Regions from separate parts of the Streptomyces globisporus C-1027 genome, predicted to be linked through region 3. Evidence: riboswitches for the same ligand, from Rfam matches in the RefSeq annotation. Region 3 holds a riboswitch; each other region holds the start of a gene.
The links. A riboswitch is a leader RNA that binds a small molecule or an ion and turns the genes downstream of it on or off. The one in region 3 is predicted to bind cobalamin.
Positions count from the first base shown of each region.

Region 1 (3,267 bases), 3.7 Mb from region 3:
CCGACCGGCTCGGCCCGCCGGTCGCCCTGCGGACCAGTGCCATCGGGGCAGCGGCAGCCGCCGGTCCGCTGCTCGGCGGCTTCCTGGTGGAGCAGTTCGGCTGGCGGTCCGTGTTCGTCATCAACGTGCCCGCCGCGCTCGTGATCGGCCTGCTCTGCCTGGCGGCCCGCGTCCCGGCGGCCAGGGGTGACCGGGACGCATCCCACCGCCTGGAGGCGGGCGGAGCTCTCCTGCTCGCGGTCGCCCTCGCCCTTCTCGTGAACGCCCTGGCCGGAGTGGAACTGCACGGCTGGACCGACGGGCGCACGGTGGGAGGGCTGCTCGCCGCGTCCGCCGCCGCGGCTGTCCTCGTCCGCCACCAACGCCGCAGCCACCATCCCCTGGTGCCCGCCGCGGTCGCCCGGTCGGTGCCGGTCACCGCCTCCATGGCGATGCTGCTGTTCACCGCGAGCGGCATGTTCGGCGCACTCTTCGTCAGCACGTACTTCCTGCAGTACGCGCTGGGCCTGGACCCGCTCGACAGCGTCCTGCGCAGCCTGCCCCTGACGGCGATGATGATCGTCGGCGCCCCGCTCGCGGGGCGGCTGCTGCGCGTGCTGGGGGCGCGGACCACCGCGCTCGGCGGCGTCCTGCTGGTCGTTCTCGGTACCGGATGGCTGGCCGGGACCGGCAGCGGCACCGGACCGGTGGTGATGGGCGCGGCATTCGCGCTGCTGGGCGCCGGATACGCCACGGTGATGGTCACGGCCACCGGGACGGTGGTGGGCGACGCGCCGACCGGATACGCCGGAGTGGTGGGCGGTCTCAAGCAGACCGCCGTGAACATCGGTCCCGTGCTCGGCATCGCCGTCGCCGCCGGTCTGCTGCCCGCGGCCGGCGGCGTACGGGCTCAGAGTTGGGAGGGGGCGATGAGTACGGCGCTCCTGGTGCTCGCCGCGACGGCCGCGCTCGCGCTGGTCCCGGCCGCGTTGCTGCCGGGCGCGCGCACCGGACCGCCCCCGGGCGACACGGGCCGGGGACGGCCGGAAAAGGCCGCCCCGTGTCTCACATCACCGTCCGAAGTGTGAACAACGATGTGCGCCCGGCGGTCGTCCGCTTAGGCTGACCGGTGCAGCTGGTTCGCCCTGTCCGCCAGACAGGGTGTCGTAAGAGGGAACCCGGTGGGAATCCGGGACTGCCCCGCAGCGGTGAGTGGGAACGACCGCCGTCATCAGCACTGGACCCGACCGGGTCCGGGAAGCGACGGCCACTAGGTGTCTGCCCCGGCAGACGTGCCCGCGAGTCCGAAGACCTGCCCGTTGCCCGCACGCGACCGTTCGCGTGCGGAGATCTCGGTGACCTCGTGGGCGGGTCGGCGGAACCATCAGGTGGACGGGCACGGTTCGACGTGGCCCGGAGTCCGCCCGATGCGTCATCCCTTCGCGTCCGCGTCCCGTCCCGGGATCTGCACCGCAGACACGCTCGCGAAGGAGAGTCACGTGACAGCGAAGCCCGCAGCCGCGGCAGCACGGGCCACCGTGTACGGCTACCCCCGCCAGGGTCAGAACCGTGAACTGAAGAAGGCCATCGAGGGCTACTGGAAGGGCCGCGTCACCGCGGACGCCCTCCGGCAGACCGCCGCCGAACTGCGCCGGGGAACCTGGCAGCAGCTCGCCGAGGCCGGTGTCCACGAAGTGCCGACCGGTGATTTCTCGTACTACGACCATGTCCTGGACACCAGCGTCATGGTCGGCGCTGTCCCCGAGCGGCACCGCGACGCGGTCCGCGCCGACGCCCTCGACGGCTACTTCGCCATGGCCCGCGGTACGCAGGACGTCGCGCCGCTGGAGATGACCAAGTGGTTCGACACCAACTACCACTACCTGGTGCCCGAGTTGGGCCCGGACACGGTGTTCACCGCCGACTCCGCCAAGCAGGTCGCCGAGTTCAAGGAGGCCCTCGCGCTCGGCCACACCCCGCGCCCGGTCCTCGTCGGTCCCGTCACCTACCTCCTGCTCGCCAAGGCAGCCCCCGGTGTGGCCGCCGACTTCGAGCCGCTGACCCTGCTGGACCGGCTCCTGCCCGTGTACGCCGAGGTCCTCGCCGATCTGCGTGCGGCGGGCGCCGAGTGGGTCCAGCTGGACGAGCCCGCCCTCGTCCAGGACCGCACCCCGGCCGAGTTGAACGCCGCCGCCCGTGCCTACCGCGACCTCGGCGGACTCACCGACCGGCCCAAGCTGCTGGTCGCCTCCTACTTCGGGCGGCTCGGCGAGGCACTGGCGGTCCTGGCCAAGGCCCCCGTCGACGGGCTCGCGCTCGACTTCACCGAGACCGGCGCGGGCAATCTCGACGACCTCGCGGCCGCCGGGGGGCTGCCCGGCAAGCGGCTGGTCGCCGGTGTCGTCAACGGCCGCAACATCTGGATCAACGACTACGAGAAGTCCCTCGCGACCCTCGGTACCCTGCTCGGCCTCGCCGACCGGGTCGACGTCTCCGCCTCCTGCTCCCTGCTGCACGTCCCGCTGGACGCGAAGGCCGAACGCGACATCGACCCGCAGATCTCCCGCTGGCTCGCCTTCGCCCGGCAGAAGACCGAGGAGATCGTCGTCCTGGCCCGCGGTCTGGCCTCCGGCACGGACGCCATCGCGGGCGAACTCGCCGCCAACCGGGCCGACCTGGCCTCCCGCGCCGATGCCGCGATCACCCGCGACCCGGCCGTACGCGCCCGTACGGCCGCCATCACCGACGCGGACGGGCGCCGTTCCCAGCCGTACACCGAGCGGACGCTCGCCCAGCGGGCGCACCTGGGGCTGCCGCTGCTGCCGACCACCACCATCGGGTCGTTCCCGCAGACCACCGAACTGCGCACCGCGCGGGCCGACCTGCGTGCGGGACGGATCGACGAGGCCGGGTACGAGGAGCGCATCAAGGACGAGATCCGCGAGGTCCTCTCCTTCCAGGAGAAGGCCGGGATCGACGTCCTCGTGCACGGCGAGCCCGAACGCAACGACATGGTGCAGTACTTCGCCGAACAGCTCACCGGTTACCTCGCCACCCAGCACGGCTGGGTCCAGTCCTACGGCACCCGTTACGTCCGCCCGCCGGTCCTCGCCGGGGACATCTCGCGACCCGAGCCGATGACGGTGCGCTGGACCGCGTACGCGCAGTCGCTCACCGACCGCCCGGTCAAGGGCATGCTCACCGGGCCGGTCACCATGCTCGCCTGGTCCTTCGTCCGCGACGACCAGCCGCTCGGCGAGACCGCCCGCCAGGTCGCCCTCGCCCTGC
Region 1 is NZ_CP013738.1:6,624,256-6,627,522, forward strand. Features, by position in the region: gene WQO_RS29250 (MFS transporter) at 1-1,067, shown strand, start outside; cobalamin riboswitch at 1,099-1,313, shown strand; gene metE (5-methyltetrahydropteroyltriglutamate--homocysteine S-methyltransferase) at 1,479-3,267, shown strand, end outside.
Region 1: another riboswitch for cobalamin. It lies ahead of metE (5-methyltetrahydropteroyltriglutamate--homocysteine S-methyltransferase); the one in region 3 lies ahead of WQO_RS12385 (ABC transporter substrate-binding protein).

Region 2 (3,267 bases), 3.7 Mb from region 3:
TGTCGACGCGGCGCGTGAAGTCGCGGGCGGTGTCGCCGTCGCGGGTGAAGAGCGCGACGCCGTTGCCGTACGGGTGCTCCGAGGGCAGCCGCAGGGCCTCCTCGTAGTCCGCCGCACGGACGACGGACACCACCGGGCCGAAGATCTCCTCCTGGTAGATCCGCATGTCCGGGGTGACCCGGTCGAAGAGGGAAGCGCCCGCGAAGAAGCCGTCCTCGTGGCCCTTCAGGGTGAAGTCCCGCCCGTCCACGACCAGTTCGGCGCCCTCCTCGACGCCGAGGTCGACATAGCCGCGGACCCGGTCCACCGCGTCCCGGCCCACCAGCGGCCCGAAGTCGGCGTCCGGGTCGTCCGAGCGGCCGATCCGCAGCTCGGCGATCCGCTCGGTGAGCCGGGCGACGAGCGCGTCGGCGGTGGCCTCGCCGACCGGCACGGCCACCGAGATCGCCATGCACCGCTCGCCCGCCGAGCCGTAGCCGGCGCCGATCAGCGCGTCCACCGCCTGGTCCAGGTCGGCGTCCGGCATCACGATCATGTGGTTCTTCGCCCCGCCGAAACACTGCGCCCGCTTGCCGTGGGCGGCGGCGGTGGCGTAGATGTGCGCGGCGATCGGCGTCGAGCCGACGAAGCCGAGCGCCTTGACGCGCGGGTCCTCCAGAAGGGTGTCAACGGCCTCCTTGCCGCCGTTGACGACATTGAGGACGCCCGGCGGAAGCCCCGCCTCCAGGAACAGTTCGGCCAGCCGCAGCGGAACCGACGGGTCGCGCTCCGACGGCTTCAGGATGAAGGCGTTTCCGCAGGCCAGGGCGGGGGCCGCCTTCCACAGCGGGATCATCGCGGGGAAGTTGAACGGGGTGATGCCCGCGACCACTCCGAGCGGCCGGCGCAGCGAGTGGACGTCTATCCCGGCGCCCGCGTTGTCGCTGAACTCGCCCTTCAGCAGATGGGGGACGCCCGCGGCGAACTCCACCACGTCCATTCCGCGCGCGATGTCGCCGTGCGCGTCGGCCACGGTCTTGCCGTGCTCGGAGGAGAGCAGCCGGGCCAGGGAGTCCTTCTCCTTCTCCACCAGCTGGAGGAAGCGCAGCAGCACACGGGCGCGGCGCTGGGGGTTCCACTCGCCCCACTCGCGCTGCGCCTCGACGGCGTCGGCGACCGCCGCCTCGGTCTCGGCCCGGTCGGCCAGAGGAACCCGGGCCTGCACCCGGCCGGTGTTGGGATCGAAGACATCGCCATAGCCGCCCGAGGTGCCGGACGTGTGCTTGCCGCCGATGAAATGGGTGAGTTCGCGGACCATGGAGACCTGCTCTCGTCGGTGAGATCGTCAGGAGAGATCCGGGGATGGCGCACGGCTGCCACCGGCCCACGCACCGGTCGGGTGCACGGGGGCGCGGAAGGGCTGCCGCCGGAGGGGGGCGCGAAGGGCGGAGGCCGTCAGGGGGCGGGGAGAACCGCTCGCCGGGACGTGCCTGCGGGGCCGTGGGTGCGGACCGGTGCCATGCGTGTCTGCTCCATCCTCGTGGAAACACGGAACATCCCGCGGCCGGTATCCTGACTCCCGGATCGACGCCCGTCCCCCTGCCTTCCCGACGGCTGCTGCACCGTCAGTGGCGTGTCCTGCGAGGACGGACTCCCCGGTCACAGTGGCGGGACCGCGCCGGAATCACACCGGCTTCCCTGACACCACGGGCCTTGAGGGCGATCAGCTGCACACCGACCACCCCGCTGCTCACGAACATATAGTTGGACGTCCTAGTAAGTCCACCCCGCCTCGCCCCTGGCATGATCGGCCGACATGGCAGACAAGGCAGACATGGCACATGCCGGCGAGGCCCCCCGGCACGTCCTCGTCATCGGCATCGGCGCCGGTGACCCCGACCACCTGACCCTCGCCGCGGTGAAGGCCATGCGCCGGGCCGACGTCTTCTTCGTGCTCGGCAAGGGCAGGGAGAAGGAGTCGCTGACCCGGCTGCGGCGCGACATCCTCGACGAACACCTCACCGGCCCCTACCGCGTGGTGGAGGCCGGTGACCCGTGGCGCGACCGCACCCAGGAGGATGCCGCGCGCTACACCTCGGCGGTGCACGACTGGCGCCACCGCCGCGCCGACATCTGCGAACGCCTGATCATCGAGGAGCTCGCACCGGGGCAGTGCGGAGCCTTCCTGGTGTGGGGCGACCCGGCCCTGTACGACAGCACCCTCGCGATCCTCGACGACATCCGGGGGCGCGGCACGGTGGAGTTCGGCCACGAGGTGATTCCCGGCATCAGCAGCGTCTCCGCCCTCGCCGCCCGGCACCGCGTCACCCTGAACCAGGTCGGCCGCCCCATCCACATCACCCCCGGCAGACGGCTGGCCCAGGGCTTCCCCGAGGACGACGGCGACATCGTCGTGATGCTCGACGGCCATGAGACCTTCACCCGTCTGACGGGCCGGGGCCTGTGGATCCACTGGGGCGCGTACATCGGCACCCCCGACGAGATCCTGGTCTCGGGCCCGCTCGACGAGGTGGCCGACGAGATCAGCCGCGTGCGCGCGGAGGCCCGCGAACGGCACGGCTGGATCATGGACACCTATCTGCTGCGGCAGGGGCCGAGCGATGAGAAGGCGGCGGCCGGCGAGGAGACGGCGGGCCGCCCGGCGGACGGCGCGGACGGTTCGGTGGGCGGCCCGCTCGGCTGACCGGCCGGCGTCAGCGTCGGGACTCGTGTTCCCGGATGACGCCCAGCCCATGACCGAGGCTCGGGCACTCGGCGCTCAGGTCGTCACCGCGCACCAGGTAGTTGTCCACCCGGCCGTCCGTCGGCCGCTCGACGGCGCGGTACTGCGTGCCGTTCACGGTGATCGTCCAGTCGTCGCCGTCCTGGGCCCACCCGACTGTCTTCTTCATATGACGTCTTCCGTTCCTCGATCGGCCCTCCGGGGATCGGCAGGGCCGTGTAGTGGGAAGAAGAACGGCTTGTGACGCTCCGTGGTTCCGCATTCCCCTACGCCATTCGGTTACATCTGGGTCACTGCCTCCGCACAGTCGAGACGGGCGACCTGACCGACAGTCAGGGAGCGGGTGGCGAACAGTCGAACGGTCGGGGAACCCATGACGCACACCACTGGGTAGACACTGTCTACTCGGTGGTGCTAGAAGTTCTCCATGGAGGACGGAACCCCGCTGCGGGAACGACTGGTGGACATCGGCGTCGAGATCGTGGCGGCCGAGGGGACCGCGGCGCTGGGGCTGCGGGAGATCGCCCGGCGTGCCGGTGTCTCGC
Region 2 is NZ_CP013738.1:6,620,069-6,623,335, forward strand. Features, by position in the region: gene WQO_RS29230 (CoA-acylating methylmalonate-semialdehyde dehydrogenase) at 1-1,297, opposite strand, end outside; cobalamin riboswitch at 1,525-1,703, opposite strand; gene cobF (precorrin-6A synthase (deacetylating)) at 1,796-2,683, shown strand; gene WQO_RS29240 (hypothetical protein) at 2,694-2,891, opposite strand; gene WQO_RS29245 (TetR/AcrR family transcriptional regulator) at 3,150-3,267, shown strand, end outside.
Region 2: another riboswitch for cobalamin. It lies ahead of WQO_RS29230 (CoA-acylating methylmalonate-semialdehyde dehydrogenase); the one in region 3 lies ahead of WQO_RS12385 (ABC transporter substrate-binding protein).

Region 3 (3,267 bases):
GGCCCTGGGCGAACTGCTCATGTACCGCCCCGTCTCGGGCTCCTTCTCGGAGTACGCCCGCGAATTCATCAGCCCGTTCTTCGGATTCGTCACCGGCTGGACCTACTGGCTGTTCTGGGTCGTCACCGGAATCACCGAAGTCACCGCCGCCGCCACCTATATGACGTACTGGTGGAACATTCCGCAGTGGCTGTCCGCCCTGGTGTTCACCATCATTCTCTACGGCGCCAACCTGATCTCCGTGAAGCTCTTCGGTGAGCTGGAGTTCTGGTTCTCCATGGTCAAGGTCACTGCCATCATCGGCATGATCCTGATCTGCGCGGGTGTTCTCACCATCGGTTTCTCCGACGCCGGAGACACCGCGACCGTCTCCAACCTCTGGAACGACGGCGGATTCTTCCCCAACGGCATCACCGGCACCCTCATGACGCTCCAGATCGTCATGTTCGCCTTCCTCGCCGTGGAGCTCGTCGGCGTCACCGCCGGGGAGTCCAAGGACCCCAAGACCGTGCTGCCCAAGGCCATCAACACCGTGCCGTGGCGCATCGCCGTCTTCTACGTCGGCGCGCTGATCATGATCCTCTCGGTCGTGCCGTGGTCCACCTTCAAGCCCGGCGTCTCCCCGTTCGTGAAGGCCTTCGAGGAGATGGGGCTCGGCGTCGGCGCCGCCATCGTCAACTTCGTCGTCCTCACCGCGGCGCTCTCCTCCTGCAACTCCGGCATGTACTCCACCGGCCGCATGCTCCGCGACCTCGCCCTCAACGGCCAGGGGCCCCGCGCCTTCACCAAGCTGACGAAGAACGGCCTGCCGTTGACGGGCACCACGTTCTCCGCCGCCCTGATGCTCGTCGGCGTGTGGATCAACTACCAGTGGCCGGGCGAGGCGTTCAACTACGTCGTCTCCTTCGCGACCATCTCCGGCATGTGGGCCTGGATCATGATCCTGATCAGCCAGATCCGCTACCGCCGCAAGGCCGACGCCGGTCTCCTGCCGCAGTCCTCGTTCAAGGCCCCGGGCGCCCCGTACGCCAGCTGGTTCGCGCTCTGCTTCATCGGCATGGTCATCGTGATGATGGCGATCGACAAGGACGCCCGGATCTCGCTCTACTGCGCACCGCTGTGGGCGCTCATCCTGTTCGTCTCCTACCGGGTGCTCCAGTCGCGCAACCCGTCGGCCCCGGAGAAGACCTCCACCGAGACCCGCTGACCCGGGGGCCGCACCACCGGCCCCGGATCACCGGCGACCCCGAGGGCGGGCCCCACGACCACCCTCCTCCCGGACCGTCCAGGCCGCCCCAACGACCGACGTGTCCACCATGCGGGCCCCTGCGTACCACCCACCGGTACACGGGGGCCCGCCTGCTTATCCTGGCGCCATGCTGACCATCACCCAGACGCTCTACGACCAGATCGTCGCCCACTCCCGCGCCGACCACCCCGACGAGGCGTGCGGAGTGGTCGCGGGCCCGGCCGGGACGGACCGCCCCGAGCGCTTCATCCCGATGCTCAACGCCGCCCGCTCGCCCACGTTCTACGAGTTCGACTCCGCCGACCTCCTCAAGCTCTACCGCGAGATGGACGACCGCGACGAGGAACCCGTGATCGTCTACCACTCGCACACGGCGACCGAGGCCTACCCCTCCCGCACCGATGTCACGTACGCCAACGAGCCCGGCGCCCACTACGTCCTGGTCTCCACCGCCGACACCGACGACTCGGGCCCCTTCCAGTTCCGCTCGTACCGCATCGTGGACGGCGAGATCACCGAGGAAGACGTGCAGGTCGTCGCGGCGTACTGAGCCCCCGGGTACCGCGCGGAGCCGCCCGACGGGTCTGGCACACTGCACCCGAACCCATCAAGGCGGCAGGAACCAGGAAGCCGGTGCGAATCCGGCACGGTCCCGCCACTGTGACCGGGCCCCCTCCCGTACGGACTCCGACACCGTGCCGGAGGGCGGCCCGGAAGCCAGGAACTGGCCCGTCGCCTTCTCCGCATCGACCAGGGGACGCGGAAATCCCCCGGAGAGGCCCCGCCATGTCCCGGCGCACCCCTGCGCTCATAGCCGCCGCCGCGCTGCTCCCGCTCGCCCTCACCGCCTGCTCCGCCTCCTCCGGCGGCGACGCCGCCACCGGGGACAAGGCGTCGGCGACGAGCGAAGGCTTCCCGTACACCGTCAAGAACTGCGGTGTCACCACCACGTACAAGGCCCCGCCGAAGCGCGTGGTCACCATGAACCAGCACGTCACCGAGATCATGCTGGAACTGGGCCTGAAGAAGTCCCTCGTCGGCACCGCCTACCTCGACGACAAGGTCCTGCCGAAGTACGCCGAGGACTACGCCTCCGTCCCGGTCCTCGCCAAGGAGTACCCCTCCTACGAGCAGGTCCTCGCCGCCAACCCCGACTTCGTCTACGGCGGCTACGGCAGCGCCTTCACCGCGGGCGACGGCCGAGGCCGCGAGGCGTTCAAGAAGGCCGGCATCGAGACCCGCCTCAACACCGAGAGCTGCACCAAGGGCGACCAGCCCATGGACACCCTCTACGAGGAGATCCGCGAGGTCGGCCGCACCTTCGGCATCAGCGACCGCGCCGAGGCCTGGGTCAAGCAGGCCAAGGCCGACAACGCCGCCACCGCCAAGAAGCTGGCCGACCTCAAGCCCCTCTCCGTCTTCGTCTACGACAGCGGCGACAAGACCGCCTTCACCGCGGGCGGCGAGGGCATCGGCAACGAGCTGATCGAACGGGCCGGCGGCACCAACGTCTTCGCCGACCTCGACAAGGCCTTCGGTGACGCCTCCTGGGAGAACGTCGTCGACCGCAAGCCCGACGTCATCGTGATCTACGACTACGGCGCCACCACCGTCGAACAGAAGAAGAAGCGCCTCCTCGACGACCCGGCCCTCGCCGACGTCCCCGCCATCAAGAACAAGCGCTTCGCCGTCATGCCGCTGTCCGACGCGGTCCTCGGCGTCCGCGTCCCCGCCGCCGTCGACAAGCTCGCGGCCCAGCTCCACCCGGAGGCGGTCAAGGCGGCCACCACCCCGTGACCTGCCGCGCCTCCGCTCCTCGGCGGCCGCTCGGTTACGTCCTGGTGCTCGGCGGCCTCGCCGCGCTCCTGGCCTTCGCCGTCCTCGCCGCCCTCGCGCTCGGCTCCGTCCGCATCCCGCCCGGCCAGGTGCTCGACATCCTGACCGGGCGGGCGGAGGCGAGCCCGTTCCGCACGATCGTCCTGGACGTGCGGCTGCCCCGGGTCCTGCTCGGCATCGTC
Region 3 is NZ_CP013738.1:2,875,716-2,878,982, reverse strand. Features, by position in the region: gene WQO_RS12395 (amino acid permease) at 1-1,207, shown strand, start outside; gene WQO_RS12390 (M67 family metallopeptidase) at 1,377-1,799, shown strand; cobalamin riboswitch at 1,813-1,996, shown strand; gene WQO_RS12385 (ABC transporter substrate-binding protein) at 2,036-3,046, shown strand; gene WQO_RS12380 (FecCD family ABC transporter permease) at 3,043-3,267, shown strand, end outside.